One region of the Allocatelliglobosispora scoriae genome, then DNA from elsewhere that is predicted to be linked to it. Evidence: riboswitches for the same ligand, from Rfam matches in the RefSeq annotation. Region 1 holds a riboswitch; the other holds the start of a gene.
What was found. Region 1 has a riboswitch for thiamine pyrophosphate ahead of thiE (thiamine phosphate synthase). Riboswitches for the same ligand answer to the same signal wherever they lie in the genome.
Positions count from the first base shown of each region.

Region 2: linked by a shared signal. The riboswitch ahead of F4553_RS15385 (ECF transporter S component) and the one ahead of thiE (thiamine phosphate synthase) in region 1 are both predicted to bind thiamine pyrophosphate.

Region 1 is NZ_JACHMN010000002.1:4,098,774-4,113,103, forward strand. Features, by position in the region: gene F4553_RS24260 (DUF1003 domain-containing protein) at 1-332, opposite strand, end outside; gene F4553_RS24265 (magnesium transporter MgtE N-terminal domain-containing protein) at 325-1,563, opposite strand; gene F4553_RS24270 (PhzF family protein) at 1,594-2,442, shown strand; gene F4553_RS24275 (ABC-F family ATP-binding cassette domain-containing protein) at 2,576-4,222, shown strand; gene F4553_RS24280 (helix-turn-helix domain-containing protein) at 4,553-5,050, shown strand; TPP riboswitch at 5,058-5,166, shown strand; gene thiE (thiamine phosphate synthase) at 5,159-5,755, shown strand; gene thiO (glycine oxidase ThiO) at 5,767-6,855, shown strand; gene thiS (sulfur carrier protein ThiS) at 6,852-7,049, shown strand; partial or broken gene F4553_RS24300 (thiazole synthase) at 7,055-7,807, shown strand; gene thiD (bifunctional hydroxymethylpyrimidine kinase/phosphomethylpyrimidine kinase) at 7,901-8,689, shown strand; gene thiC (phosphomethylpyrimidine synthase ThiC) at 8,686-10,212, shown strand; gene F4553_RS24315 (procyclic acidic repetitive family protein) at 10,504-10,719, shown strand; gene F4553_RS24320 (hypothetical protein) at 11,272-12,390, opposite strand; gene F4553_RS24325 (uroporphyrinogen-III synthase) at 12,446-13,531, opposite strand; gene nirD (nitrite reductase small subunit NirD) at 13,528-13,860, opposite strand; gene nirB (nitrite reductase large subunit NirB) at 13,857-14,330, opposite strand, start outside.
Region 2 is NZ_JACHMN010000002.1:2,169,420-2,183,749, forward strand. Features, by position in the region: gene F4553_RS15370 (acyl-CoA dehydrogenase family protein) at 1-1,456, opposite strand, end outside; gene F4553_RS15375 (TIGR03943 family putative permease subunit) at 1,533-2,270, opposite strand; gene F4553_RS15380 (permease) at 2,398-3,411, opposite strand; TPP riboswitch at 3,490-3,593, shown strand; gene F4553_RS15385 (ECF transporter S component) at 3,693-4,271, shown strand; gene F4553_RS15390 (ABC transporter ATP-binding protein) at 4,276-5,616, shown strand; gene F4553_RS15395 (energy-coupling factor transporter transmembrane component T family protein) at 5,613-6,368, shown strand; gene F4553_RS15400 (cupin domain-containing protein) at 6,484-6,936, shown strand; gene F4553_RS15405 (DUF1345 domain-containing protein) at 7,019-7,672, opposite strand; gene F4553_RS15410 (isoprenyl transferase) at 7,850-8,659, opposite strand; gene recO (DNA repair protein RecO) at 8,669-9,421, opposite strand; gene F4553_RS15420 (DUF4276 family protein) at 9,631-10,212, opposite strand; gene F4553_RS15425 (AAA family ATPase) at 10,233-11,516, opposite strand; gene gatA (Asp-tRNA(Asn)/Glu-tRNA(Gln) amidotransferase subunit GatA) at 11,526-12,998, opposite strand; gene gatC (Asp-tRNA(Asn)/Glu-tRNA(Gln) amidotransferase subunit GatC) at 13,000-13,299, opposite strand; gene F4553_RS15440 (putative bifunctional diguanylate cyclase/phosphodiesterase) at 13,342-14,330, opposite strand, start outside.

The sequences.
Region 1 (14,330 bases):
GCCCGCCGCCGGTCCTCCTCCATCGTCAACCGGTCGCGGTCCGCCTGCCGGTTCTGCGCGAGCAGGATCAACGGCGCCGCATAGGAGGCCTGCAGGGACAAGAGCAAGGTCAAGAACGTGAAGGTGTACGGGTCGAACTGCAGATCCGACGGCGCCAGCACGTTCCAGGCGAGCCACGCCAGGATGAAGACGGTCATGTAGACGAGGAACCGAGCCGTCCCCATGAACCGGGCGATCTGCTCCGACCAGCGGCCGAACGCCTCCGGGTTGAAGCGAGGAAGGGTCAGCCGCCGGGGCTCCCGGGGCTGGTCGAGGCGGCGGAGGTCACTCACGGTGCTCTCGCCAGTCGTCGGGGAGCAGATGGTCGAGCAGGTCGTCGACGGTGGCGGCGCCGACGAGCCGTCCCTTGTCGTCGACGACGGGCATCGCCACCATGTTGTAGGTCGCCATTCGCCGGGTGATCCCCTGCAGCGTGGTGTCGGGGTGCAGCGGGTCGACGTCGTTCTCGACGATGCTGCCGACCAGCGAGGCGGGCGGCTCGCGGAGCAGCCGCTGGAAGTGCACCATCCCGAGATAGCGGCCGGTCGGCGTAGCCATGGGCGGACGGGTCACGAAGACCTGCGCGGCGACGCACGGGGAGACCTGCGGCTCGCGTACCCGAGCCAGGGCCTCCGCCACCGTCGCGTCGGGGGTGAGGATGACGGGTTCGCTCGTCATGACCGCGCCCGCGGTGCCCTCGGCATAGATCATCAGCGCTCGGACCGGGCGGGATTCGTCGGGGTGCATGAGGTCCAGCAGCACCTCCTGCTCCGGCGGGGGCAGCTCGGCGAGGAGGTCGGCGGCGTCGTCGGGGTCCATCTCCTCCAGCACGTCGGCGGCGCGTTCCCGGTCGAGCGTGCCGAGGATCTCGACCTGGTCGTGCTCGGGAAGCTCGGACATCACGTCGGCGAGCCGCTCGTCGTCGAGCGCCTTGGCGACCTCGTTGCGCCGCGCATCCGACATCTCCTGCAGGGCATGGGCGAGGTCGGCGGGGCGCATCTTCTCCAGCACCGCCAGGAGGGACTCGGTGCCCTGGTCGGCGGGGGGTGCGAGGAGGCCGCTCACCTCGTACCAGTCGACTTGGTGTAACTGGCCGCGGCGGCTGAGGCGGCCGGTGACCTCGCGCACCGCGAGCCTGCCGAGGGTCCACTCGCCGCTGCGATCGGACTCCATCGCCACGTCGATCACGACGCCGGGGGAGCCGTCGTCGACGAAGGACACGCGGCGGTCGAGGAGCTCCTCCAGGATGAGCATCTCGCCGGCGCGCTTCTCGAAGCGGCGCAGGTTGAGGGTGCCGGTGTTGAGCACGACGCTCTCGGCGTCCAGTGAGGTCACCCGGCCGATCGGCAAAAAGATGCGGCGGCGCATGGGCATCTCCGCGATCAGCCCGACCACGAGCGGGGGTCGTCCGGCCGCGCGGACACGCGCCACGGCATCTCGCACCCTGCCCACCTGATCACCATTGGGATCGAAGACGGTCAGGCCGGCGAGACGGGCGACATATACCCTGTTCGACGAGGCCACCCACACAGCGTAATGGCCTACGGTGTCTGAATGATCAGCTTGGCGTACGAGATAGTCGACGTATTCACCGATCGACCCTTTGCCGGCAATCCATTGGCCGTGGTCTTCGGCGCCGACGACCTCTCCGGCCAGCAGATGCTCGTGCTGGCGAAGGAGTTCAACCTCTCCGAAACTATCTTCGTGTTGCCTTCGTCGCAGGCGACCTATCGAGCGCGGATCTTCACCCCGGACCGGGAGTTGCCGTTCGCCGGACACCCGAGCGTCGGGGCGGCGGTGATGGTGACCCGGCGCGGGCTCGCCGAGCCGGGCACGCTGACGCAGGAGTGCGGCGCGGGCATCCTCCCGATCGCGGTCGTCGGCGGTGCGGCGACGCTGACCGGCGGGGCGGCCACGGTCGGCGATCCGCTGGACCCGGCACCGCTGCTGGAGATCACCGGCCTCACCGGCGCCGATGTCGTCGGCGTGGTGCGCCGGGCGGGCTGCGGTCTGGAGTTCCCGTTCCTGCCGGTGACCGCGGAGGCGCTGGCCAGGGCGTCGGTCGACGGTGCGGCCGCCCGCCGCCACGGCCTCACCGATGTCTGCGCCTTCGCCTGGGACCCCGATTCCCGGTCCGCGCAGTCCCGGGTCTTCTGCCCGGGCCTCGGCGTACCGGAGGATCCCGCGACCGGCTCGGCCGCGCTGGGGCTCGGCGTCTGGCTCGTCACCTCGGGGCTGCTCCCGGCCTCGGGGACGGCGCGCTACACGGTCCACCAGGGCACCTTCATCGATCGGCCGTCGCTGCTGTCGTGCACGGTGACCGCGGTCGATGGCGTAGTGACGAACGCGACCGTCTCGGGCGAGGTGGTCCCGATCGCCACGGGCACGATCCGTGTTCCCTAGGCCAAGATCGTCGCAACTCTTCAAGAGTTGTGCTTAAGGCCTGGCGGCCTGAAGCCACAACTCTTGAAGAGTTGCGACGATCTTGGCGCAAAACGAGTCGCGGGATGGGTGCCTGATCAGGCAGGATGCGGCCGTGGGTTATGTGGATGTCTCGGGTGTCGGCTACGTGCTGCCGGATGGTCGCCAGCTCTTCTCGGAGGTCTCGTTCCGGGTGGGCGAGGGCGCCAAGATCGCGCTCGTCGGTCCCAACGGCGCGGGCAAGACGACGCTGTTGCGGATGGTCGCGGGCGACCTGCCGACCAAGACCGGCGGCATCGCGCGCGCCGGTGGCCTCGGTGTCATGCGCCAGTTCATCGGCATGATCGGTGACGACACCACGCTCGCCGACATGGCGCTGTCGCTGGCTCCGCCGACGGTCCGGGCCGCGGGCGAGCGCCTGGCGAAGGCCGAGCGCGCGATGCAGGCCGACCCGACCGAGCGGGCCCAGATCGCCTACGCCAACGCGCTCACCGCGTGGGGAGAATCCGGGGGGTACGACGCCGAGGTGCTCTTCGACACCGTGAGCATCCTCGTGCTGGAGCTGTCGTGGGACGCCTGCCGCGATCGCCCCGTTCGCACCCTCAGCGGCGGCCAGCAGAAGCGGTTCGCCCTGGAGATGCTGCTCCGGGGCCCCGAGGAGGTGCTCCTGCTCGACGAGCCGGACAACTTCCTCGACGTGCCCGCGAAACGCTGGCTGGAGCAGCGCCTGCGCGAGTCGACCAAGTCGGTGCTCTACGTCTCCCACGACCGGGAGTTGCTCAATCAGACCGCCGACCGGGTCGTGGCGGTCGAGGGCGGTTCGGCCTGGATCCACCCCGGTGGCTTCGCCAGTTGGCACGACGCCCGCTATGTCCGGCACGAGAAGATGGAAGAGAACCGTAAGCGCTGGGATGAGGAGCACGAGAAGCTCCGCCAGCAGATGCTGATGTACAAGCAGAAGGCCGCCTACAACTCCAAGATGGCCTCGCGCTACCAGTCGGCGATGACGAAGCTGGAGAAGTTCGAGGAGGCCGGTGCTCCGTCGCTGCCGCCGAAGGACCAGGAGATCAAGATGCGCCTCGCCGGCGGACGGACCGGCAAGCGCAGCGTCATCTGCGAGCAGCTGGAGCTCACCGACCTGACCTTCCCCTTCGACCTGGAGCTCTGGTACGGCGACCGCCTCGCCGTCCTCGGCGCCAACGGCACCGGCAAGTCACACTTCCTGCGGCTGCTCGCCCGGGGCGGGACCGACGGAGTCGAGTCGTCCGTCGACGGCGGCAAGCACACCTTCGTCCGGCACGAGGGCAACGCGCGGCTCGGCGCCCGGGTGAAGCCCGGTCACTTCTCGCAGACCCACGACCGGCCGGAACTCGTCGACCGCACGCTGGTGGAGATCCTCTGGCGCGGCGACGACAACCGGCAGGGCATGGACCGGCACGAGGCGATGCGCAAGCTCGACCGCTATGAGCTCGCCACGCAGGGGGACCAGAAGTTCGGCACGCTCTCCGGCGGTCAACAGGCCCGGTTCCTGGTGCTCATGCTGGAGCTGTCGGGGGCCACGCTGCTGCTGCTCGACGAGCCCACGGACAACCTCGACCTCGCCTCGGCCGAAGCGCTGCAGGAGGGGTTGGCGAAGTTCGAGGGCACGGTGATCACGGTGACGCACGATCGCTGGTTCGCGAAGTCGTTCGACCGGTTCCTGCTCTTCGCCACCGATGGTGAGGTCACCGAGACCCCGCAACCGGTCTGGGATGTCCGCTAGCCGGACCTGACGGCACCGCCAACCTTCATCGGCCTCGGGTCGGTCGTCGTTCACGGCGATCACCCGGGGCCGATCGCCGTCCACAGCCGGCAACGGGTTGTCCACATGCGGCGCGAGGGAGCGCACGCCCATCACCTAGCTCGCGCGACGCTTTGCTCTGCTTACACCTGCGCATCACCGGGAATGTCCGGACTTAGCCGGTGATGCGTCCGTGTAAGCAGAGCAAAGCGCGGCGCAGACTTACCCGGAGACCGCCGGGTGAGCTGTGGATATCTCCTGAGTTATCCACAGCCGATGGTGAACCTCCGCAAATATGGCGATGCTGTTGGCGTGCCGAGAAGCCAGCCCGCGATTCCGATCTGCCCGCCCTTCCCGATCTCCGGGATCCTGCGGGCGGCGCGGCGGCGCTCCGACCTGAGCCAACGCGAGCTGGCCCGGGCCGCGAAGGTCTCCGCCGCGACCGTCGGCCGGTCCGAGTCGGGCACGATCCTGCCGAGCATCAACACCTTCGCCACCCTGCTGGCAGCGGCCGGGTTCTTCCTGGCGGTGGTCGATCCGGACGGCAACGTCCTGCAGCCGATGAAGACGAGGGACGACCTGCGCGACGGCGCCGAGCGGCTCTACCCCGCGCACCTCGACGTCATTCCTGATCCCGAGCCGGGCGAGTGGTGGGCCGACATCTACGGGCTGGCCAGACCGCCCGAGACCTTCTACCGCGACCGGCGCAGGCGGGACTATCAGCGGAGGTTGAGCCAGTGGCAGGTCCGAGTCTCGAAGCACCGACACCTGCCGGAGCCACGGTTGCATCATTACCGCGATGCGCCGTAGGCTCCGGCAGGTAACCCACGGGAGTCCGGTGCACCGGGCTGAGAGGGGGCTCTGTAGCCCCGACCGTCGAACCTGATCCGGATCATGCCGGCGCAGGAAGGATTCTCGATGGATATTCCGCGGCTTCATGTCGTCACCGACTCGCTGGAGATAGCGCGAGCGGCGCTCTCCGCAGGTGCCCCCCTCATCCAGGTGCGCGTGGCTGACGACGTCACCGACCGGGAGGCGTTCGAGCTCTCCGTCAAGGTAGCGCACGAGTGCGAGGCCCGCGGTGCCGTCTGCCTGATCAATGACCGGCTCGACGTTGCGCTCGCGGTGGGGGCGACCGGTGCCCACGTCGGTGCCGACGACCTGCCGATCGAGGTGAGCCGCCGCATCCTCGGCGATCGGGCCGTCCTCGGTGCGAGCGCGCGTCGGCCCGGACGGGCGGCCGAGGTGCTGGAGCACGCCGACTACCTGGGGTGCGGGCAGGTAAATCCGAGCTTCACCAAGGACGTTGCGGCTGCCGTGATCGGGCTGGCCGGGCTTGCGGAGGTGGTGGCGGCTGCCGGGCGTACCCCTGTGATCGCCATTGGGGGACTGACCGTGCGGGACGTGCCGGCGGTGCTTGCGGCGGGCGCGCACGGGCTGGCCGTGATCGGCGCGATCCGCGACGCGGCCGACCCGGCGCGCGCGACCGCCGAGCTGCTCCGGGCACTGGGGTGACGGGCTCCGGCGTGACCGGGGTCGATGTCGTGGTGCTGGGAGCGGGGCCGATCGGGCTCGGCATCGCCTGGCAGTGCGCGCTGCGCGGCTGCTCGGTGACCGTGCACCACGACGGCAGCCTCGGCGCGTGGCACGCTTCGGCGGGGATGATCGCACCGGTGGCGGAGGCGACCTTCGGGGAGTCGCCGCTGACCGCGCTGCTGGTCGAGTCGACGCGGCGCTGGCCGGAGTTCGCGGCGGCGCTGGGGCGGGAGATCGGCTACCGGGAGTGCGGCTCGTTGATGGTGGGCCTGACCGGCGACGACCATGCCGAGATCCAGCGATCCGCGTCCTATCAGGAGAGTCTCGGGCTGCCCGTCGAGCGGCTCAGCGGCGCCGGGTTGCGCTCGCGGGAGCCGATGCTCGCGCCCCGGGTGCGCGGCGGTGCCTTCGCGGGCATCGACGCGCAGGCCGATCCCGGCCTGCTGCACTCCGCGCTGCTCGCCGCGTGCCGGGCGGCGGGGGTGCGGTTCCAGGACACCGGCGCGCAGCGGCTGGCCGAGGTGATCGACCGGCGCCCGGCTGTCGTCGTGGTCGCCGCCGGGACCGGCACGGCCGCGCTGCTCGATCTTCCGATCCATCCGGTACGCGGGGAGACGCTCCGCATCCGCCTCACCGAGGAACCCCTGCGACACATGCTGCGTTACATGGTCCGCGGCATCGTCGACGGCCGGCACGTCTACCTCGTGCCCCGGGCGGGCGGCGAGATCGTGATCGGAGCCACCTCGTCCGAGGAGACGCTGACCCAGCCGACCGCCGGAGGGGTGCACACGCTGCTGCGGGACGCGTTCATGCTGCTGCCGGAGCTGGAGCGGGCGGCCTTTGAGGGCGTCCGGGTCGGGTTCCGGCCCGGTACGCCGTCCAACGCGCCCTACCTCGGTGAGCTGCCGCCGCGCGACGGGGTGCGGATCGTGGTCGCCGCCGGGCACTACCGCAACGGGATCGCGCTCACCCCGATTACGGCGACGGCGATCGCGGAGCTCGTCACGACCGGGCGTGCCCCCGCGGAGATCACGGCGTTCGGGCCGCCCTCCGCTGATCCGAGAGGCGTTGCGGAGTGATCTGGATCAACGGTACGGAGTCCGAACTCGGGAACGGCACGACGGTCGCGACGATCGCGGCTGAGCTGGAGCTGCCGGAGCGGGGCGTCGCCGTCGCGCTCAACGGCGAGGTCGTGCCCCGTGGCGGCTGGCCCGCCGCGGTGCTCCGTGACCACGACCGCCTGGAGATCCTCACCGCGACGCAGGGCGGCTGATCATGATGGACACGTTGGCGATCGGCGACGCGAAGCTCGGCTCGCGCCTCATCCTCGGCACGGGCGGCGCCACCAGCCTCGATGCGCTGGAACGGGCGATCACGGCGAGCGGCACCGAGCTGGTGACCGTTGCGCTGCGCCGGTTCGGCCACCACACCCACGGGCTGCTCGGACTGCTGGAGCGGCTCGGTGTCGGCGTGCTGCCGAACACGGCCGGCTGCTACACCGCGGCCGACGCGTGCTGGACCGCCCGGATGGCGCGGGAGGCGTTCGCCACAGACTGGATCAAGTTGGAGGTGATCGGCGACGAACGTACGCTGCTGCCCGACGGCGTCGAGCTGCTGCGCGCGACCGAGGAGCTGGTCGCCGACGGGTTCACCGTGCTGCCCTACACCAGCGATGATCCGATCCTGGCCCGGCGGCTCGCCGACGCTGGTGCCGCCGCGGTCATGCCTGCGGGGTCGCCGATCGGGTCCGGTCTGGGTGTCGGCAATCCGCACCACATCGCGCTCATCCGCGAGATGGTGAGCTGCCCGGTGATTCTCGACGCCGGGATCGGCACGGCGAGCGACGCGGCGATCGCGATGGAGCTCGGGTGCGATGCCGTCCTCGTCGCCAGCGCCGTGACCAGGGCAATCGAGCCAGAACTCATGGCCGGGGCGATGCGCCACGCGGTGATCGCCGGTCGGCTGGCACGGCTCGCGGGCCGCATCCCGCGCCGGTTCCACGCCCACGCGTCCACGTCGGAGAGTGGCCGCGCCGTCTGGGAAACCGCCGCCTCTCACGCCCCAGCGGCGGCGGTTTCCCAGGTAGCCATAGGCGATCATGATTGAAGATGCAAGGGTGAGCTCATGACTCCTCCCGTTGCCCTCACCATCGCCGGCTCCGACGCGAGCGGCGGTGCCGGAATCCAGGCCGATCTCAAGGTCTTCGTCGCGTACGGCTGCTACGGCGCCAGCGTGATCACAGCGCTGACGGCACAGAACACGCTCGGCGTGCACGATGTCTTCGCCGTACCCGGCGCGGTGGTCGGCACGCAGCTCGCAGCGGTCCTCGACGACCTGCCGGTGGCGGCGGCGAAGGTCGGGATGCTCGGATCGAGCGAAGCCGCCGCGCAGGTGGCGGCGCGAGCGCGCAACGGCGCCTTCAAGCACCTCGTCATCGACCCGGTGCTGGTCTCGTCGACCGGCCAGCGGCTCGGCGTGCGGGGGGCGATCGAGCGGCTGCTGCCCTACGCCACCGTCGTCACCCCCAACCGCGAGGAAGCATCCGCGCTGCTGGGCTGGCGGGTGGAGACGCCCAACGACATGGCCGGCGCGGCGGCGCAGCTCTCCAACAGCAACTCGACCTATGTCGTCATCACCGGCGGAGATCTCGGCGGTCCCGATTCGGTGGACGCGATCTGGACGCCGAAGGGTGCGCAGTTCCTGCGATCCCGGCGAGTCAATACCCGCAACAACCACGGTACGGGCTGCACGTTCTCCGCCGCGATCACCGCGATGCTCGCCCGTGGCGAGACCGTCGACAACGCCGTGCGCCGCGCCAAGGACTACGTCAGCCGAGCGCTCGCGGGCGCCATGGACTGGAAGCTCGGCGCGGGGCCGGGACCGCTTGATCACAACGAATGGGGACCGTCATGAGGAACAAAGTCTACGTTTCGGAGCTCCGGGTGCCGTTCGCCGAGGTGGAGCTCGCCGACGGCAACGCCCCGGTGCGGCTCTACGACACGTCGGGGCCGACAGATTTCGAGCAGCTGCCGCGGAAGGACTGGGTGGCGGCGCGGGCGGCGGCAGGCCTGCCGGTGACGCAGTTGCAGTGCGCACGGGCGGACATCGTCACCCCCGAGATGGAGTTCATCGCGATCCGCGAGGGCTTGCCCGCCGAGGTGGTCCGCGCCGAGGTCGAGGCCGGTCGAGCGGTGATCCCGGCCAACATCCACCACCCCGAGCTCGAACCGATGATCATCGGTTCCCGTTTCCTCGTGAAGATCAACGCCAACATCGGCACCAGCGCCGTCACCTTCGACGTGGCCGAAGAGGTCGAGAAGATGCGCTGGGCGACCAGGTGGGGCGCCGACACCGTGATGGACCTCTCGACCGGCCCGTCGATCCACGCCACCCGCGAGGCGATCATCCGCGCGTCGGCCGTCCCGCTCGGCACCGTCCCGATCTATCAGGCCCTCGAAAAGGTCAAGGGCGACCCGCTCAAGCTCACCTGGGAGATCTTCCGGGACACGGTCATCGAGCAGGCCGAGCAGGGCGTCGACTACATGACCGTGCACGCCGGGGTACTGCTCGCGCACGTACCGCTCGCCGCCGACCGGGTCACCGGCATCGTCTCGCGCGGCGGCTCGATCATGGCGGCCTGGTGCCTCGCCCGCCACGAGGAGAACTTCCTCTACACGCACTACCGCGAACTCTGCGAGATCTTCGCCCGCTACGACATCACCTTCTCGCTCGGCGACGGGCTGCGGCCCGGGTCGATCGCCGACGCCAACGACGCGGCTCAATTCGCAGAGTTGCGTACGCTGGGCGAGCTGACGTCGATCGCGTGGGAGTACGGCGTACAGGTGATGGTCGAGGGCCCCGGTCACGTGCCGATGCACAAGATCAAGGAGAACGTCGACCTCCAGCAGGAACTCTGCCACTCCGCGCCGTTCTACACCCTCGGGCCGCTCACGACGGACATCGCACCCGCGTACGACCACATCACCTCGGCCATCGGCGCCGCCATGATCGCCATGTACGGCACCGCGATGCTCTGCTACGTCACGCCCAAGGAGCACCTCGGGCTGCCCAATCGCGACGACGTGAAGGCGGGGGTCATAGCCTACAAGATCGCTGCTCATGCCGCCGACCTCGCGAAGGGTCACCCGACGGCGCAGGCCTGGGACGATGCGCTCTCCAAGGCCCGGTTCGAGTTCCGCTGGCAGGATCAGTTCAACCTGTCGCTGGACCCGGAGACCGCGCGGTCCTATCACGACGAGACGCTGCCCGCGGAGCCGGCGAAGACCGCGCACTTCTGCTCGATGTGCGGGCCGAAGTTCTGCTCCATGAAGATCAGCCATGACCTGAAGGAGTATGCGGCCCAGGGGATGCGTGCCAAGTCCGCTGAGTTCGTTTCTTCCGGGGGGCAGGTCTACCTGCCCGTGGTCGCTGGGTGATCGTCTCCACGCCGGCTCGGGCGGCGTGTTCAGCGCCACCGTGACCGAGGGGTCGAGCGGGCCCATGATCGCGCTGTTTCCCGGAAGCAGTCCCTTCACCGTGCCCCGGTAGGGCTTGCTTCCGGGAAGTAGCGCGATCATCGCCGAGCCCTGGGCCGAGCGCCCTACGCCCGACCCGTCCCTGCCCAGCGCTGGGTGGGGTGGGGTGGGGTGGGCGTGCTGTAGGTGCTCGCCGGGCCCATGATCGCGCTGTTTCCCGGAAGTAGCCCCTTCACCGTGCCTCGGTAGGGCTTGTTTCCCGGAAGCAGCGCGATCATCGCCGAGCCCGAGCCCGAGCCCGAGCCCGAGCCCGAGCCCGAGCCCGAGCCCGAGCCCGAGCCCGAGCCCGAGCCCGAGCCCGAGCCCGAGCCCGAGCCCGAGCCCGAGCCCGAGCCCGAGCCCGAGCCCGAGCCCGAGCCCTGCGCTGGGTGGGGTGGGGTGGGGTGGGGTGGGGTGAGCGTGCTGTAGGTGCTCGCCGGGCCAATGATCGCGCTGTTTCCCGGAAGTAGCCCCTTCACCGCGCCCCGGTAGGGCTTGTTTCCCGGAAGCAGCACGATCATCGCCGAGCCCGGGGCCGAGCACCCCTCCCGCCCTGTCCGGGCCCCGCGCTGGGGGTTGGTGGGGCGAGGCGAGGCGAGCGCGCTGCACATCCTCGCTCCGCACTTGATCGCGCTATTTCCGGGAAAGTAGCCCTTCGTCGTGCCCTGGTAGGGCTTGCTTCCGGGAAACAGCGCGATCATGGAGCGTCGGCCTGTGAAGGAGCGGCGCGAGCAGACACGCGTGCCGCCCGTCACACTTTTCTCGCCGAGCCCTTGATCGTGCTATTTCCCGGAAGCAAGGCCTTCCACGCTGCTCTGATCGGCCAGAATCACGGAAATAACGCGATCTTGCGCCGCCGCACCGCACCGCCGCACCGCACCGCCGCACCGCCGCATAGCGCCGCCGCACCGCGACGCCGCACCGCGCCGCCGCACCGCACCGCACAGCGCCGTCGCATCGCGGCACAGCGCCGCGGCGAGGTCAGGGCTTGCCGTGGCGGGGGCGGCGGGACGTCGGGGGCAGGGACTCCGTTGTGGACTCCGTGAGTGCCGGATTCGGCAGATCGGCCGTGGGCTCGTCGCGGCGCAGGCTGCGCAGGGCGCTGTCGCGAGCGCTGCTCTCACTGGAACGGCGCTGCCGGGGCGGCATCGGACGGTCGCCGGAGGAGTCGGTCAGCCCGGAGACCCAGCCGACGTGCTCCGCGTCCCGCTCGGAGACGGGGATCTCCGCGGTGATCGTGGTCCCGTCGGGCCGGATCGGCCGGACCGGTCGCTCGGGGCGGAGTTCCGGCTCGTCGGAGCGCGACGGCCATACGCCGACGATGAGCGAACCGAGCAGCCCCGCCCCGACAGCGATCATCGCCGCGAGCCACGGCCGGTGCTGGTAGTCGCCCTGCCCGGGACCGGCGATGGCGTAGGCGAAGCCGATCAGCGCGGGCCCGACCGAGCCGCTGATCGCGACGACCGCGCGGTGGTGGTCCTGTCGGCGTGCCGTGAAGCTGGTCGCGATGCCGATCAGACCGGCGATGACGGGCAGCGCGAAGGGGACGAGGCTGTTGCCCAGCGAACCATCCGTGTGGACGACGCCGAGCTGCGGTGCCGCATCGGGTTCCAGTCCGACGGAGGCGCCGAAGAGCAGCCAGCCGACGGCGATGGTGGCGATCGTGTTCCAGCCGAAGGACCGGTGCGAGAGCACGACGATCGCGGCGAGCAGGCCGATCGCGGTGCCGACTCCCATCGTCACGGCGGCGAGGAAGACCGGATCTCCGCTGGGGAGTTGGGCCCGCCGGGCCTGGAGCAGCGCGGGCGCGAGGGCGGCGGCGGTGCCGATCGCGGCGGCGAAGGCCGACGCGACCCGCGCACCGAGTCCGGCGCCTGGGAGGTGATGTCGGGCGGCGACGGCCCCGGCAACGGTCCCAGCGAGCACGGAGAGGCCCGCAAACCAGACGAGCCACACCAACTGCGAGCTCCACGTATCGATCGTCTCGTGGGCGTCGCTGAGGTGGACGGCTCCGGTGGCGGCGGCGAGGCCGAGCTGTGCGAGGCCGACGAGCGCGGCGAACCAGGCCGCTGTTCCGACCACACGTCCCCAGGTCTTCATGGCGGGCAGGTTATGCGCAAACGGCCTCTTTGCGCTACCCGAGAGCACGGAGACTTCAATCGACGGGCAACCGGTAGCCGCGCTTGACGACGGTCTGCACGAACGCGGGACCGCCCAACCCGGCGCGGAGCCGCGCCACGGCCATCTCGACGGCGTGCTCGTCGGCACCTCGGGGCAGCGACGGCAGCAGCGCGGCCCGGGAGAGCACCCGGCCCGCGCGGTCGGCGAGCGCCCGCAGCACCGCCATCGGGGCCGGTGCCAACGGTTTCAGCTCGCCGTCGACGACTGCGGCATGACCGCGCAGGACCACCTCGTGCCCGGCGACCTGGATGGTGACCGCGCGCTGCGGCAGCTCCTCGGCGAGCAGCCGGACGAGGGCACCGAGCCGGGCCCGGGCCGGTGCGATCACCGGGATCTCCAGCGCCTCCAGCGGAGCCGCGGTGACGGGTCCGACGCAGGCGGCGACGACATCGCTGCGCAAAGCGGCGATCACCGAGTCGCGGGCCGGTCCGGCGGCGTCGAGCAGGGCACCGACCGCCGGTGACGAGGTGAAGGTGACCGCGTCGATGAGCCGGTTGTTGATGAGGTCGACGAGCCGGTGCAGCGGGGCGGAGTCGATCGGGGGTGCCCAGCGGTAGACGGGTACCTCGATCACCTCGGCACCGGCCGCCCGCAGCGCGGTGCAGAACTCCGGCTGCTGGTCGCCGTGGAGCTGGGCGGCGATGACCTCGCCGCCGACACCTCGGGCCATCAGGTGGAAGAGCACCTCGTCGCAGCTCTCCGAGTCGGGCGACCACTGGTCGTGCAGCCCGGCCGCGCGGACCGCGCCCCGGGCCTTGGGTCCCCGCGTCACCAGGTACGCCTGGGAGAGCGCGCTGCGCAGCGAGTCGCCCAGCCCCCAGCCCTCGGCGGCCTCGAGCCAGCCGCGCATGCCGATCCCGGTGTTGGCGATGACGATGTCCGGCGGGCGGGCCACGCAGCGCCGGGTGGCGTCGCGCAGTTCCGCGTCGTCGGGCAGCGGCACGATCCGCAGTGCCGGGGCGATCACGACTCGGGCGCCACGGCGTTCGAGCAGCGCGCCGAGTTCGTCGCGCCGCCGGTCGGCCGTGACGCCGATGGTGAAGCCGGACAGCTCACTCACGTGGTCACGCCGATCTCGACGGCACCGTCACGCAGCCGGATGGGCCATGTACGCACACTGACGCCCGGCATGTCCAGGCACTCGCCCGTACGCAGGTCGAATGCCTGCTTGTGCATGGGCGACGCGACGATCGGCGCCTCACCCCGGGACCCGACGATCCCGCGCGAGAGCACCGATGCCCCGCTGATCGGGTCCTTGTTGTCGATGGCGAACAGCGTCCCGTCGTAGGTCCGGAAGACGGCGACGGCGTCCCCCTCGACGAGGGCTGCGACACCGCGCTCCGGCTCGAGGCGCTGCTCGGGACAGACATAGATCCATGCGTTGGTCATGACGGCATCCCCAGGAGAATCGGCTGCTTGCGGACCGGGATGTGCTGGCCACGTTCGACCTCGAACGTGATGGAGGGGTCGGGGACCTCGGGGGCGTTGACGAAGCTGACGAAGCGGGAGCGGCGCTCGGGGTCCTCGATCGTCGCCTTCCACTCGTCCACATAGGAGCTGACGTGCTGCGCCATCGCCCGGTCGAGCTCCTCGGCGAGGCCGAGCGTGTCGTGCACGATGACGTCGCGCAGGTGCTCCAGACCGCCCTCCAGGGCTTCGAGCCAGGCGGCCGTGCGCTGGAGCCGGTCGGCGGTGCGGATGTAGTACATGAGGAAGCGGTCGATCGTCCGGACCAGGTCCTCGGTGCTGAGATCGCTCAGGAACAGGTCGGCGTGGCGCGGGCGGAAGCCGCCGTTGCCGCCGACGTAGAGATTCCAGCCCAGCTCGGTGGCGATGATGCCGAAGTCCTTGCTGCGCGC
Region 2 (14,330 bases), 1.9 Mb from region 1:
CGAAGGAGCTGAAGCCCCAGAACGTGCCGCGACCCACGACGAGCGTGGGGAGCCAGCGGGCGTAGAAGCCCGCCGCCCGCAGCGCGGCCTTCGCCTTGCGGCCCAGGGGTGCCTTGGGGTCGATGATGTCCCCCGCGACGGCGAGGTGCTTGTCGACCGCCTCGCGGGCGATGAAGAGGTGCATGATCTCCGTCGAGCCCTCGAAGATCCGGTTGATCCGCAGGTCGCGCAGGAGCTGCTCGGCGGCGAGCGGCTTCTCCCCCCGCGCACCGAGCGAGGTGGCGCTCTCATAGCCGCGCCCGCCTCGGATCTGGATCAGCTCGTCGGCGACGGTCCAGGCCTTCTCCGAGCCGTAGAGCTTGCTGATCGCGGCCTCGATGCGGAAGTCGTTGCGGTCGTCGTCGGCGAGCATGCAGCACAGGTCCACCATGGACTCCATGCCGTAGGTCGTGGCCGCGATGAAGGCGAGCTTGCTCGCGACCGCCTCGTGCTCGGCGACCGGCGCGCCCCACTGGACCCGTTCGGCGGCCCAGCGGCGGCCCACGTTGAGGCACCATTTTCCGGCCGAGACGCACATCGCGGGCAGCGAGAGGCGGCCGGTGTTGAGCGTGGCGAGCGCGATCCGCAGGCCTCGGCCCTCACCGCCGATGACGTCCTCATCCGGGACGAAGACGTCGTGCAGCCTGGTCACGCTGTTCTCCAGGCCGCGCAGGCCGAGGAAGGCGTTGCGCCGCTCGACGGTGACGCCGTCGGCCTCCGACTCCACGATGAAGGCGGTGATCGACTTGCCGGTCTTCGCCATCACCACCAGCAGGGTCGCGACCGTGCCGTTGGTGGCCCAGAGCTTGACGCCGTTGAGCTTGTAGCCGCCCTCGACCTTGGTCGCGGTCGTCTGCAACCGCGCCGGGTCCGAACCCACGTCCGGCTCCGTCAGCAGGAACGCCGAGACCTCACCCCGGGCCAGGCGCGGCAGGAACCGCCGCTTCTGGTCCTCGGTGCCGAATTCCTTCAACGGTTGGGGTACGCCGATCGACTGGTGCGCCGAGAGCAGCGCCCCGAGAGCAGCGCTCGCCGATCCCGCCAGCCCCAGCGCCCGGCAGTAGTGCAGGTTGGACAGGCCGAGGCCGCCGTACTCCGGGGCGATCTTCATGCCGAAGGCGCCCAGCTCGGCGAGGCCCGCGAAGACCTCGTCGGGGATCCACGCCTCGCGCTCGATCTGCGCCCCGTCGACGTGCTCGGCGAGGAAGGCTTCGAGCTTGGGCAGGAACTCGTCGGCCCGGCGCTGGTGCTCGGCGTCGGACTGCGGCCACGGATTGATCAGGTCGAGCCGGAAGTCGCCCAGGAAGAGCTGCTTGCCGAAGCTCGGTTTGCGCCATTCGGTCTCGCGGGCGGCTTCGGCGACCTGCCTGGCCTGTGCCGCGTCGACGTGCGTAGGTGCCTGCTCTGTAGCGGTCATCGCACACCCCCGGTAGGGTCCTTCAACCACCCTACCGCCGCCCCTTACCCGTCGGTAGGGCCGTATCGGTGAGCGTCTACTCGTACTGTTGTTTGGGCGCGTCGACCTGTCGCCACTCGGCCACGTCGATGAAGGGGATCTTCTCGCCGTTGACGTCGTCCACCGACACCTTGTCGCTGTAGCTACCCACGATCTCGACCCACGAATCGTCGGCGAGCCCGGTCGGTCCGTCCCCGGCGAAGGCGACCTTGATCGGCCGGGCATCGGCGGCGCAGCAGGAGAGGATCATGCGGGCCAGGATCTGCCGGCCGTCGGCGCCGGTGGTGAGGAAGCCGGTCAGCTTGACCTGCCGGCCCCTCATCGAGACGCCGTTGTCGAAGATCGCCCGTGAGGCGTAGTCGAGCACGCTGATCTCGGCCGGATCACCGGCGGGCAGCGGTGCGAAGTCCGACTCGGCGACGGCGGAGAGGGCGGTCCCCGCCTGGCCGGCCGCGTAGGCACCCATCGCGGGCGGCGCCACGAGCAGCAGCCCGAGTACCGGCCCGATGATCATCCATCCGGCCTTCGGTTCGGCGTGCTTCGCGTGGTCGTGCTCGTCATCGTGGTCGGCGCACTCGGTGTCCACGACGGTGCCGTGCCGGAACTCGTAGTAGAGCGTCATCACCGCAGCCGCGAGCAGCACGATCCCGGCGAGGATGAGGAAGGGCCGCAACCCCTCCTTCACATACCGCAGGTAGACGTCGCCGATCAGCGTGACCTTCAGGATCGCCCCGCCGAGCAGCACCATCACCACAGCCTGAGCCTGCCGATTCACGGTGCACCCGCTCTCGTGTCGCAGCGGCGAGCTGTCGGCTCACCGCGTAGGCGCAACTCTTCAAGAGTTGGTGTTATCGCGCGGGGCGCGAGTAACACCAACTCTTGAAGAGTTGCGCCGATCTTGGTCATAGGAACAGCCAGCCGTACAGGCCGGCCAGACCGACGCCGACCAGGAAGGTCGTCGGGGCGAACCGGGCGGCGAACCGGCGGCCGAAGACCCCGGCCTGCATGGAGATCAGCTTGAGGTCGACCATCGGCCCGACCACGAGGAACGCCAGCCGCGCCGTCAGCGAGAACTGCGACAGCGAGGCCGCCACGAACGCGTCCGCCTCGGAGCAGATGCTGAGCAGCACCGCGAGCAGCGCCAGCACGAGCACCGAGAGCACCGGCTGGTCGGCGACGGTGAGCATCCACCGCTCCGGCACGACCACGTTGATCGTCGCGGCGGCAGCGGCACCGAGCGCCAGGAAGCCCCCGGCGTGGATGATGTCGTGCCGGCACGCGGCCCAGAAGGCCCGGGGCTTGGAGAGCCCGTCGAGCTCGGGCCGGGCGGGCATCCGGATCCACTCGGCCTTGCCCAGCCGGATCCAGAGCCAGCCCATCACCATCGCCACGATCAGGCTGACGACCGCGCGCGCCACCACCATGCCCGGCTTGCCGGGGAAGGCGATCGCCGTCGCCGTCAGCACGATCGGGTTGATCGCGGGCGCGGCGAGCAGGAACGCGAGCGCGGCGGCCGGAGTCACCCCGCGCCGGATCAGCGAGCCCGCGATCGGCACCGAGCCGCACTCGCAACCGGGCAGGATCACCCCCGCGCAGCTCGCGACCGGTACGGCGAGGGCCGGGTGCTTGGGCAGCGCCTTCGCCCAGAAGGACCGTGGCACGAAGACCGCGATCACGGCACTGAGCGCCACCCCGAAGACGAGGAACGGTGTCGCCTGCAGCATCACCGAGACGAAGACGGTGGTCCAGGTCGACATCTGCGGGCCGGAGAGGAGATCGGCGACCCGCGAGCGGAAGACGACGAGCAGGACGAGCACGACGGCGAGCACCTCGACGGAGCCGATCCGCCCGTCGAACAGGCCACGCCGCGGCGGCTGGGCATCGGTGCCCCGCGGGGGTGCTTCGAGAAGTGCCACGGTCGAATCTCGCCCCTTCGATGTGCCGACCGACACAACTTACCGCCCGCGAGCGGGTGTAGTCTCGCGGCACAAGTGAACATCCGACAGGGGAGCGCGAAGCGCTGAGAGTGCGGCACCAGCCGCAGACCCTCGAACCTGATCTGGGTAATGCCAGCGCAGGGAGTCGATTCTCAGTTATCGCGCCATGTCTTGATCTCCGGCTGACTCCGTCAGCAGGATAATCCGGACATGGCGTGCGTCTTCTCCTGGTTCCGCACCCCTCGAACCTGGAGCAAATCATGAACACTCGCTGGCGCACCGTCGACATCGTCGTCGCCTCGATCCTCGCCGTCGTCTTCGGCGTGATCTTCTGGGCCTGGGGCCTGCTCTGGAACGGACCCGGAGAGGTCCTCTTCGGCACCTTCAAGCCCGCCGCCGCCCTCATCTACGGGGTGTGGCTGCTGCCCGCCGTCCTCGCTCCGCTGATCATCCAGAAGCCGGGCGCCGCGCTCTACACGGAGTTCATCGCCGCGACGGTGTCGGCACTGCTCGGGACCGGCTGGGGCATCACGGTTCTCTGGTACGGCCTGGCCCAGGGCCTCGCCGGTGAGCTCGGCTACGCCGCGTCCGGCTACAAGAAATTCGGCCTCCCCCAGGCCGCGTTCGCCTCCGTCCTGACCGGCGCCGCGGCGGCCGGGCTCGACCTCTTCTACTGGTACGCCGACTGGCAGGTCTCCTGGCAGGTCACCTACTTCGGTCTCGTCATCGCCAGCACCATCGTCATCGCCGGCCTCGGCGGCCTCGGCCTCACCCGTGGACTGTCCTCCGCGGGCGTGCTCGACCGCTTCCCGTCGGGCCGCTCACGCGAGCTGGTCTAAACCCTTGATAACACTGGAGGGGTACGGGTGGCGTCACGCCGGCCGTCGTGCGTGGGCGATCCGGGGCGTCGACCTGCGGATCGCTCGCGGCGAACGGGTGCTGCTGCTCGGCCCCTCCGGTGCCGGAAAGTCCACACTGCTGCACGCGATGGCCGGGCTGCTCCCCGGTGACTCGGGCGAGTCCGAGGGGACCCTGACCGTCGCCGGGCACACCGGCATCGTCTTCCAGGACCCGCAGGCGCAGCTCGTCATGTCCCGCGCGGGCGACGAGGTCGCCTTCGGCCTGGAGAACCTCGGCTGGCCCGTCGAGAAGCTGTGGCCCCGCGTCGACGAGCTGCTCGGCCGGGTCGGCTTCCCCTACGGCCGGGACCGGTCCACCGACAGCCTCTCCGGCGGCGAGCAGCAGCGATTGGCGCTGGCCGGAGCGCTCGCCCCCCGTCCGGAGGTGCTGCTCCTCGACGAGCCCACCGCCAACCTCGACCCGGCCGGTGCCGCGCTGGTCCGGGCCGCGCTGCGCGACGCGGTCGACGCCGACACCACCGTCGTCCTGATCGAGCACCGCATCGCCGAGGTGCTGGAGCTCGTGACCCGCGTCGTGGTCCTCAGCCCCGGTGGCGGAGTTCGCGCGGACGGCCCGCCCGCCCTGCTCGACGGCCCGCTCGGCGACGAGCTCGCCGCCGACGGGGTCTGGGTGCCGGGGCGGTCCGTGCCGGTCTTTCCCAGCCGGACGACGCCCGGCGACACGGTGATCTCGACATCGGCGTTGCGGATCCGCGACATCACCTACGCCGATCTGGAGATCCACGCCGCCGAGGCGCTGGCGATCACCGGGCCCAACGGGAGCGGCAAGTCCACCCTGGCCCTGGCCCTGGGCGGGCTGACGAAGCCGAGCGGCGGGGTGGTGCGTACCCCCGAGGGGGAACCGCGGCGCTGGCGCGCGCGTCTCCTGGCCGAGCGGATCGGGTCGGTCTTCCAGAACCCGGAGCACCAGTTCGCGACGACGACCGTACGGGCGGAGCTGGCGCTCGGCGGCACCGCGCCGGAACGCGTCGACGAGCTGCTGGAGCGGTTGCGCCTGGCCCACCTCGCGGGTGCCAACCCGTTCACCCTCTCCGGTGGCGAGGCGCGGCGGCTCTCCGTCGCGACGGCGCTCGCGGCGCGGCCGAGGACGCTCATCCTGGACGAGCCGACCTTCGGGCAGGACCGTCGTACGTGGACAGAGCTGATCGGCATGCTCGCCGGGCTGCGCGACGACGGCCACGCGATCGTCGCCGTCACCCACGATCCCGACGTCGTCGGATCGCTCGCCGACCGCCACCTGGCCCTTCCGGCGCGGCAGTCATGACCGGCACCCGGGCACCGCTGGCCCGGCGCGCGCCGGTCGCGAAGATCGGTGCGGTGCTGATCCTGTCGATCGCCGTCCTCACCTCCCGCGACCCGCTCGCCCTCGGCCTGGTGATCGGCGTATCGCTGCTGCTCTCGCCGTTCTTCGGCATCGCGCCGTGGACGCTGCTCCGGCGCGCCTGGCCCGCGCTGCTCGGGGCCGCCACCGTCATCTTCTCCCTGGCGCTCTTCGCCGCCGACCGGTCCGGCGACGTCCTGCTGCACGTCGGCCCGCTGCTCATCACCACCACGGTCCTGGACAACGCCGTCTCGCTCGCCCTGCGGCTCATCGCCGTCGCGCTGCCCAGCGTCCTGGTCTTCAGCACCACCGACCCGACCGACCTCGCCGACTCGCTGATGCAGCACGCGAAGGCGCCGCCCCGGTTCGCGATCGGTGCGCTCGCAGCGTTTCGACTGGTCGGGCTCTTCAGCGACGAGTGGCGGCTGATCGCGATGGCTCGGCGGGCGCGCGGCATCGATGCCGGGCTCAATCCGATCGCCCGGTTGCGTACCTTCGCGAGCACGGCGTTCACCCTGCTCGTCAGCGCGATCCGGCGGGGCACCCGGCTCGCGACCGCGATGGACGCCCGGGGCTTCGACGCCGGGCTGCCCCGCAGCGTGGCGCGCCCGATGCCGTTCAGCCGGTCGGACTGGCTCTTCCTCGCCGCCGGCACCGTACTGGCGGCAGCGGTGGCCCTGATCACCCACCGCTGACCACCGCTGACCACCGCTGGCCCACCGCTCGCCTGCCCAAGATCGCCGCAACTCTTCAAGAGTTGGTCCTAAGACGGGTCGGCCCCGCTCCTCCGGTCGGTGGGATCATCACGGCATGACTGCTGTGATCCATCCAGGTCCGATCGAACGGCTCATGGTCGTCACCAACGAGGTGCTGATCCGGCTGCGCGGCGAGGACACCGGCGGTGAGCTCTCCATCGTGGAGTTCACGCTGCCCGCAGGCTCCACCGGCGCTTCGCCGCACATCCATCACGGGCACGCGGAGGAGTTCGTCATCATCACCGGCGAGGTGACGTTCGACCTGGTCACGGATGGGGAACCGGCGGTCGGGGTGGTGGGTGCGGGTGGCACGGTCTCCGTACCGAGCGGGGTGGCGCACGGCTTCCGGAACACCTCCGACGCCGAGGCGAAGCTGATCGGCCTGTTCCGGCCCGCGGGCTATGAGGCCTACTTCCGCGACGTCCACGAGATGGTCATGTCGGGCCACGTCCCGACCCCGGCCGACCTCGCCGAACTCCGAGCGCGCTACAACACGACCTCGCTGTAGCGCTCGCGATCACGCGCGATGTATGGGACCAACTCTTCAAGAGTTGCGGCGATCTTGCGAGACCGGGGCTACAGGCTGTGCGCTACTTGCCGGTCACGATGCCGACCGCGATCGCCAGCACGATCGCGTTGTAGAAGAAGCTGATCACGCTGTGCACCATCACGTGCCAGCGCAGCGCCCGGCTCTGCACCTCGACGTCGGACGCGGCGAAGGAGACCCCGAGCGTGAACGAGAAGTAGAGGAAGTCCACCACGTTCGGGTGCGGGCAGGCCGGAAACCGCCACTCGGTCCACTGGGCGTAAAAGCGCGCGTAGCCGAGGTGCAGCAGCATCCACGCGGCGACCATCACGACGACACCGAGGCCGGTGATGAGCGATGTGTACTCGTCCTTGTCGGAGTCGCCGAGGACATCGAGGGCAGCACCGAGACCGGTGAGGCTGGCGGCCGCTGTGAAGAAGAAGCTGAAGCGGCGGCCGAGCAGCACCGCGCTCCACTGCGGCGGCGCCGGTTCGGGGACATTCGGATCGCTGAGGCGCTGCCGCCGGATCCGGAAACCGCCGATGATCAGATAGGTGATCGCGACGGTGCTCCAGAGCAGCAGAAACAGCACCTGGGACTCGGAGGTGTCGCCGCCGAAGACGGTGAAGGCGAAGCCGCCGACGGCGAGCACCACCTCGGTGGCCCGGAAGATCAGCGCGCCGACCTGCCGTCGGACGGTGGCGATCGTCTGCGACATGACCACCCCCGTGCACCCTGTGTCCGGTTTGTCCCGGACGACGGAAATGCTAGCCGATGGTCGGCGCGACCGGCCGCGTCATGGCCCGATGGTCGGCACGACCCGGCTGTGTCATGACCCGATCGCCGGCGCGACCGGGCTGTGTCATGACCCGATCGCTGGCGCGACCGAGCTGTGTCATGACCCGATCGCTGGCGCGACCGGGTTTGGCAGCGCGCCGCCGAAGCGGCGGTCACGCTGGGCGTAGAGCTCGCACGCATACCACAGGTGGCGGCGGTCGAAATCCGGCCAGAGCACGTCGAGGTAGATCATCTCGGCGTACGCGCTCTGCCACAGCAGGAAGTTGGAGGTGCGCTGCTCCCCCGACGGGCGCAGGAAGAGATCCACCTCGGGCACCTCGGGGTGGTAGAGGTAGCGCGAGAAGAGCTTTTCATTGATCTTGTCAGGCTTGACCCGCCCGGCCGCCACATCGCGGGCGATCGCGGCTGCGGCATCGGCGATCTCGGCCTGCCCGCCGTAATTGACGCAGAACTGCAGCGTCAACGTCGAGTTGTGCCTGCTCATCGCCTGCGCCGTCTCCAGCTCGTCGATGACGCTCTTCCAGAGCCGCCCGCGCCGCCCCGACCAGACCACCCGCACACCCAACTCCACGAGCTGGTCGCGGCGCCGCCGGATCACGTCGCGATTGAAGCCCATCAGGAAGCGGACCTCCTCGGGCGACCGCTTCCAGTTCTCCGTCGAGAAGGCATATGCCGACAGGTAGGGGATGCCGAGCTCGATCGCGCCCTCGATGGCGTCGAAGAGTGAGTGCTCGCCCTGCTCATGGCCCTTGGTCCGGGGCAGGCCACGGTCCTTGGCCCAGCGGCCGTTGCCATCCATCACGACGGCGATGTGCTTGGGCAGGGCATCCTTGGGCAGCGCGGGCGGACGGGCGCCGGACACGTGCGGGACTGGCGCCTTCGGTGCCCTCACGGACTGCCGGGACATAATCACTGCTTACCGCTCTCCTCGATCAACCAACGGCAGCGAGCGTAGCGCTCTTTCCAGGTGCCACTGCAAGTGCGCCGCCACAAGTCCGCTACATTCCCGCCCCTCCGCGCGCGCGGCCGCGTCGGCGACCGACCAGTCGCCCCCCATCAGGGCGATCATCAGGTCGAGGGTGGCCGGGCTGGGATGGCCCGCGCCGGGCGGTCGGCAGTTGGAACACACCACACCCCCGGCCGGTACGGAGAAAGCCCGGTGCGTGCCCGGGCTGGCACAGACCGCACAGGCGGTGAGCGCCGGTGCCCAGCCCGCCTCCGCCATCGCCCGCAGCAGAAACGCGTCGAGCACCAGGCTGGTGGCGTGATCGCCGACGGAGAGCGCCCGCAGCGCCCCCAGCGTGAGCTGGAACAGCCGCAGCGTCGGCTCGCCCTCCTCCGGGCTCAACCGCTCGGCCGTCTCGACGATCGCCGACGCCGTCGTGTAACGCGAGTAGTCCTCGACGAAGTGCTTGCCGAAGAGGCTGATCCCCTCCGCCTGGGAGACCGTGTGCAGCCCGCTCCCCTGCGCCCACTGGACGTCGACGTGGCCGAAGGGCTCGAGCCGGGCACCGTATTTCGAGGTCATCTTGCGGACGCCCCGGGCAACAGCCCTGATCCGGCCGTGTCTGCGGGTGAGCAGGGTGACGATGCGGTCGGACTCGCCGAGTTTCTGCGCACGGAGGACGACCGCGTCATCGCGGAAGAGTGGTCGTCGCATCCCGGGCACGAGCTCATTCTGCCCTGTGCCCCCGACAGAGCTTTACGCCTACCAATACTTGATCAACAATCTTCCGGAAACAATCAATCGGTGCGATGCTGTTGCGGATCCGGTGGCGCCCTCCGCCGGCCCACGACGCCCCACCCGCCCCACAGAGATCGGGGTGGCTCGTCCGCCCGGACAAGCCACCCCGATCGCCCGTTTCAGCCGTCCCCGGTTCAGCGCATGAATCCCAAGCTCGATAGAGCAGCACGGGTGTCTTGCGCCCATCTCTGGTATGACGGAACCTGCTCCAACTGCTCCAACCTGATGTTTTCCGCCAGCAGGTTGTAGTGCGACTTCGTGTCTGGAAGCAGGCCCTGAACCAGGGTCTTGGGTGCGGGGATCCGCTCAACCTCCGAGGGGCGTCGAGGGACGCCCAACTGCCGATCACTCAGCCCAGAGGAGCCAGAGGCGACTCGCAGGGCATCGCCATCAGCCAGCATCCACGCTTCGGTGGTCTGGACAGGGATCACCTTGACCACATTGCGAAGGCCCAACGGCTCAAGCGTACGAAAGAACGAGTGGAACCACTCGTCGGCTTTCCGGTAATCCCGATGGACGAAGATCAAGTCGTAGTCGCCTCCGTCGGATTCGAGACTGCGGCGCAGATCGGCATGGTCAGCGATCGAGTACAGGCTGTACTGCTCGACCTCTTGCACATCCACGTGCGACGGGCAGTCCTGAATCAGCTTCTCCAGCCCTCTGCTCAGCACGCCGGGAAGGAAGTAGCAGTCTGAGGATCCCTCCGCGATCAGCACGGTCTGCAGATATCTCACCTTCACCGCTCACCCGCAGCGAGATACCTCCGCCACTCGCTCTTGGTCATCCTCGGCTCAGCAGCCGACGTCGAGTCCTCGGGAAGCCTGAGAATCTTCGACACCCTGCTCGCCGGGCCGCCGCCGCCCACCCTTGAGACGACATCGACGAAGACAACGACAGATGGGCGCAACGGATCGGTCCCGGTCAGCGCCTTGGCGACCACAGGAGCGTGAGTCGACGACAACACCTGCACCGGCATCCGGTCGACCTCGGATCGCCGCACGCGTTCGCCGATGATCTCCAGCAGGTTCACCAGATGAGGAGGATGAATGCCGTTCTCCGGCTCCTCCAGACAGACAAGGCCGCCCCGATTCTCGTGAACCGCCGTCAGCAAGCCGAGAGTCCTGAGCGTTCCGTCGGATGCCGCGACCGCCGGCACGGACTGCCTGCTGCGATCGGTGAAGACCACATCTCGCTGACGGCGCTTCGGGTCGTCCTCGATTCGCAGATCGATGATGTCCGGCACGACAGCATGCAGTTCCGAACGTAGGTCGTTGAAGACGCCCTCGGGCCGGTCGATGGTTCCGGTCTCAACCGCCAGGCGGCGAAGTGCGTTGGCGACGTTGGCGCCCCTCGGGGTCATCGGCTCGCGCTCGTCGTCGTAGCTGCTCGGCTCGCGGACGCAATCTGGTTCGATCTGTGCTGTCATCCACCGGGAAAAGACTTGGCGCAGTGCCACCAGCTCTGGATAGACCGGGGCACTGGTGATGGTGGACAGGACCGATCGAACGGGTAGCGGGCCGCCTACGTGAGCCTCACCCCTGTCCCGCCGTGTCAGGATGAATTGGCGCGTCACTTCATCCTGGCTGAGCAGCGGCTCGATGACCTCACCGTCTGCCGAGATCGCCGACACGGACTCGCCCCTGAGCACCAACGAACGCCCGCCGCTATGGCTGTCCACGATTCCAACGACCAGTTCGTACCGCAGGCGGGTCCGCAGCACGGGGGCATCGGCATCCAGCTCGTCCTTGACGGTCTCCGGAACGGAGAGTTCAACGGCGAAGCTGGCCGTATCCATGGTCGTGCCGTCGGCGTAACGGTGGAAGAACTGGTCCAGACCGCCGCGCACCTGCTTCGCCGCGTCGGACAAATTCCCCTCCGAGGCCCCCCGCAGGAATTGGAGGGCCTCGAAGAGGTTCGACTTACCGCTTGCATTACGGCCGAGCAGGACCAAGAACGGCGGCACGTCCAGCGAAAAATCCCGGAACGTCTTGAACCCGTCGATCTCAATCCGCGTCAGCACAGCGACAACCTACAGCGCGGGCGGCGTCAGGACCCCGATGACGGACTCGACCGCTGCGGCGATCCGGTACATCCGGTCGTCGGCGAGCGTCGGTGCCATCACCTGGAATCCGACCGGCAGCCCGTCCGAGAGTCCACAGGGGACCGAGATCGCCGGACCGCCGTAGAGGTTGGTCGGGATCGTGTAGAGGTCCGCCAGGTACATCTGGTAGGGATCGGCCGTCCGCGCACCCAGCTCGAACGCCGTGAACGGCGTCGTCGGCGACACCAGCACGTCCACCTGCTCGAACGCCGAGGTGAAGTCCCGCGTGATCAGCGTGCGGACCTTCTGCGCCTGGCCGTAGTAGGCGTCGTAGTAGCCCGACGACAGCGCGAACGTGCCGAGGATGATGCGGCGCTTCACCTCGGGGCCGAAACCGGCCTCGCGGGTCAGAGACATGACCTCCTCCAGCGAGCGGTTGCCGTCGTCACCCACACGCAGGCCGAACCGGACGCCGTCGAAGCGGGCCAGGTTGGACGAGCACTCGCTCGGCGCGATCAGGTAATAGGCGGGCAGCGCGTACTGGAAGTGCGGGCAGGAGACCTCGACGACCTCGGCACCGAGCTTCGTCAGCGCCTCCACCGTCTCGGTGAACGCCGACATGACGCCGGACTCGGCGCCTTCGCCGGAGAACTCGCGGACCAGGCCGATCTTCACACCGGTCAGGTCGCCGGAGGCGCCGAGACGAGCGGCGGCGACCACGTCCGGCACCGGGGCCGGGATCGAGGTCGAGTCGCGCGGGTCGTGCCCGGCGATCGCCGCGTGCAGCAGCGCCGCGTCGAGCACGTTGCGCGCGCACGGGCCCGGCGTGTCGAGCGAGGAGGAGAAGGCGACCAGCCCGTAGCGGGACGTGCCGCCATAGGTCGGCTTCGCACCGACGGTCCCCGTGACGGCGCCCGGCTGCCGGATCGAGCCGCCGGTGTCCGTACCGATGGAGATGGGCGCTTCATAGGCGGCGAGAGCCGCAGCGGACCCACCGCCGGAACCACCGGGGATCCGGGTGAGGTCCCACGGGTTGAAGGTGGGGCCGTAAGCCGAATACTCCGTGGAGGAGCCCATCGCGAACTCGTCCATGTTGGTCTTGCCGAGCATCACGGTCCCGGCCGCGCGCAAGCGCTCGACCAGCGTCGCGTTGTAGGGCGGGCGCCACCCCTCCAGGATCTTGGACCCGGCCGTCGTCGGCACGCCCTTGGTCGCGATCACATCTTTGACCGCGATGGGTACGCCCGCCAGCGGGCCCAGCTCAGCACCGGCCGCCCGGCGCGAGTCGACCTCGCGGGCCGCTGCGAGTGCGCCATCCGTGTCGACGTGCAGGAACGCGTGCACCCGGCCGTCGACCTCGGCGATCCGGTCGAGGTGGGCCTGGGTGACCTCCACCGCCGACGCCTCGCCGGACGCGATCAGTGCCGCCAGCTCGACGGCCGTCTTCGTGGTGAGCGACATCTCAGGCCTCCTCGGTCAGGATCTGCGGGACGCGGAAGCGGTTCTCAGCCTGGTCGGGTGCTCCGGAGAGCGCCTCCTCGCGGGTGAGCCCCGGCACGACGACGTCCTCGCGGAGCACGTTGGTCAGCGGCACCGAGTGCGACGTGGGCGGGATGTCCCCGGCTGCGACGTCACCGATGCGAGCCACCGACTGGAGGATGACATCGAGCTGACCGGCGAAAACGTCCAGCTCCTGCTCGGTGACGGCGAGCCGCGATAGGCGCGCGAGGTGCGCTACCTCTTCGCGGGAGATGGCGGCCATGATGCCCCCTTGAGACAGGTGCGGATGGAAGACCTGCCGAGTCTATTTGTCTGACTCGACAGGCTCACCAGCGGCCCGGGCCAACTGCGGCCCGGGTGACACGTCGGTGTCGGCGGGCCACTCGGGTTCGGGCTCGGGCCGGCGCGGTGCGGTGGGCGTCGCGGGGCGGGTGAGCTGCCGCGCGCCGGGGACGGTGGTCCGGGACATCCAGTCGACCAGCTGGGCCGCGGCCATCGGCCGGGCGTAGAACCAGCCCTGGGCGACCTCGCAACCGGCCTCGTGCAGCAGCCGCCAGATCTTCTCGTCCTCGACGCCCTCGGCGACGACCCGCAGTCCGAGCGCACCGGCGAGCTCGATGATCGAGCGGACGATCGCGGCGTCGTCGGGATCGTCGGTCATGCCCAGCACGAAGGACCTGTCGATCTTCACTTCGGCGAGCGGCAGGCGGCGAAGGTGCTGCAGCGAGGAGTAGCCGGTGCCGAAGTCGTCGAGCGCGATCGCGACGCCGAGCCGGTCGAGGCGCCCCAGCGTGATGAGTACGCGATGCGGATCGGCCATCAGGGCCTCTTCGGTGATCTCCAGCTGGATCTGGTCGGCGGTGACCCCGCGGGTGCGCAGCAGCTCGGTGATGTGCTCGACGATGTCGTCGCTGTGCAGGTCACGGACGCTGACGTTGACCGCGCAGCGCAGCTTGAGCGCCATCGGCCGCCACGTCGCGAGCTGGGTGATCGTCTGGTCCAGCACCCAGCGGGTGAGCTGCCGCATCACCGCGCTCGGCTCTGCTGCCTTGATCAGCTCCTCCGGGTCGACCTGGCCGAAGACCGGGTGCTGCCAGCGCAGCAGGGCCTCCACGCCGACGATCTCGCCGGAGTCGATCGCGATCTGGGGCTGGTAGTGGATGCAGAGGCCGCCGCCGTCGGGCGACTCCAGGGCTCGGCGCAGGTCGCCGACGAGCGCGAGCCGCCGGGGCGTGTTGTGGTCGGACTCGGGGGCGTAGACGGCGACTCCGTCGCCCCGGTGCTTCGCGTCGT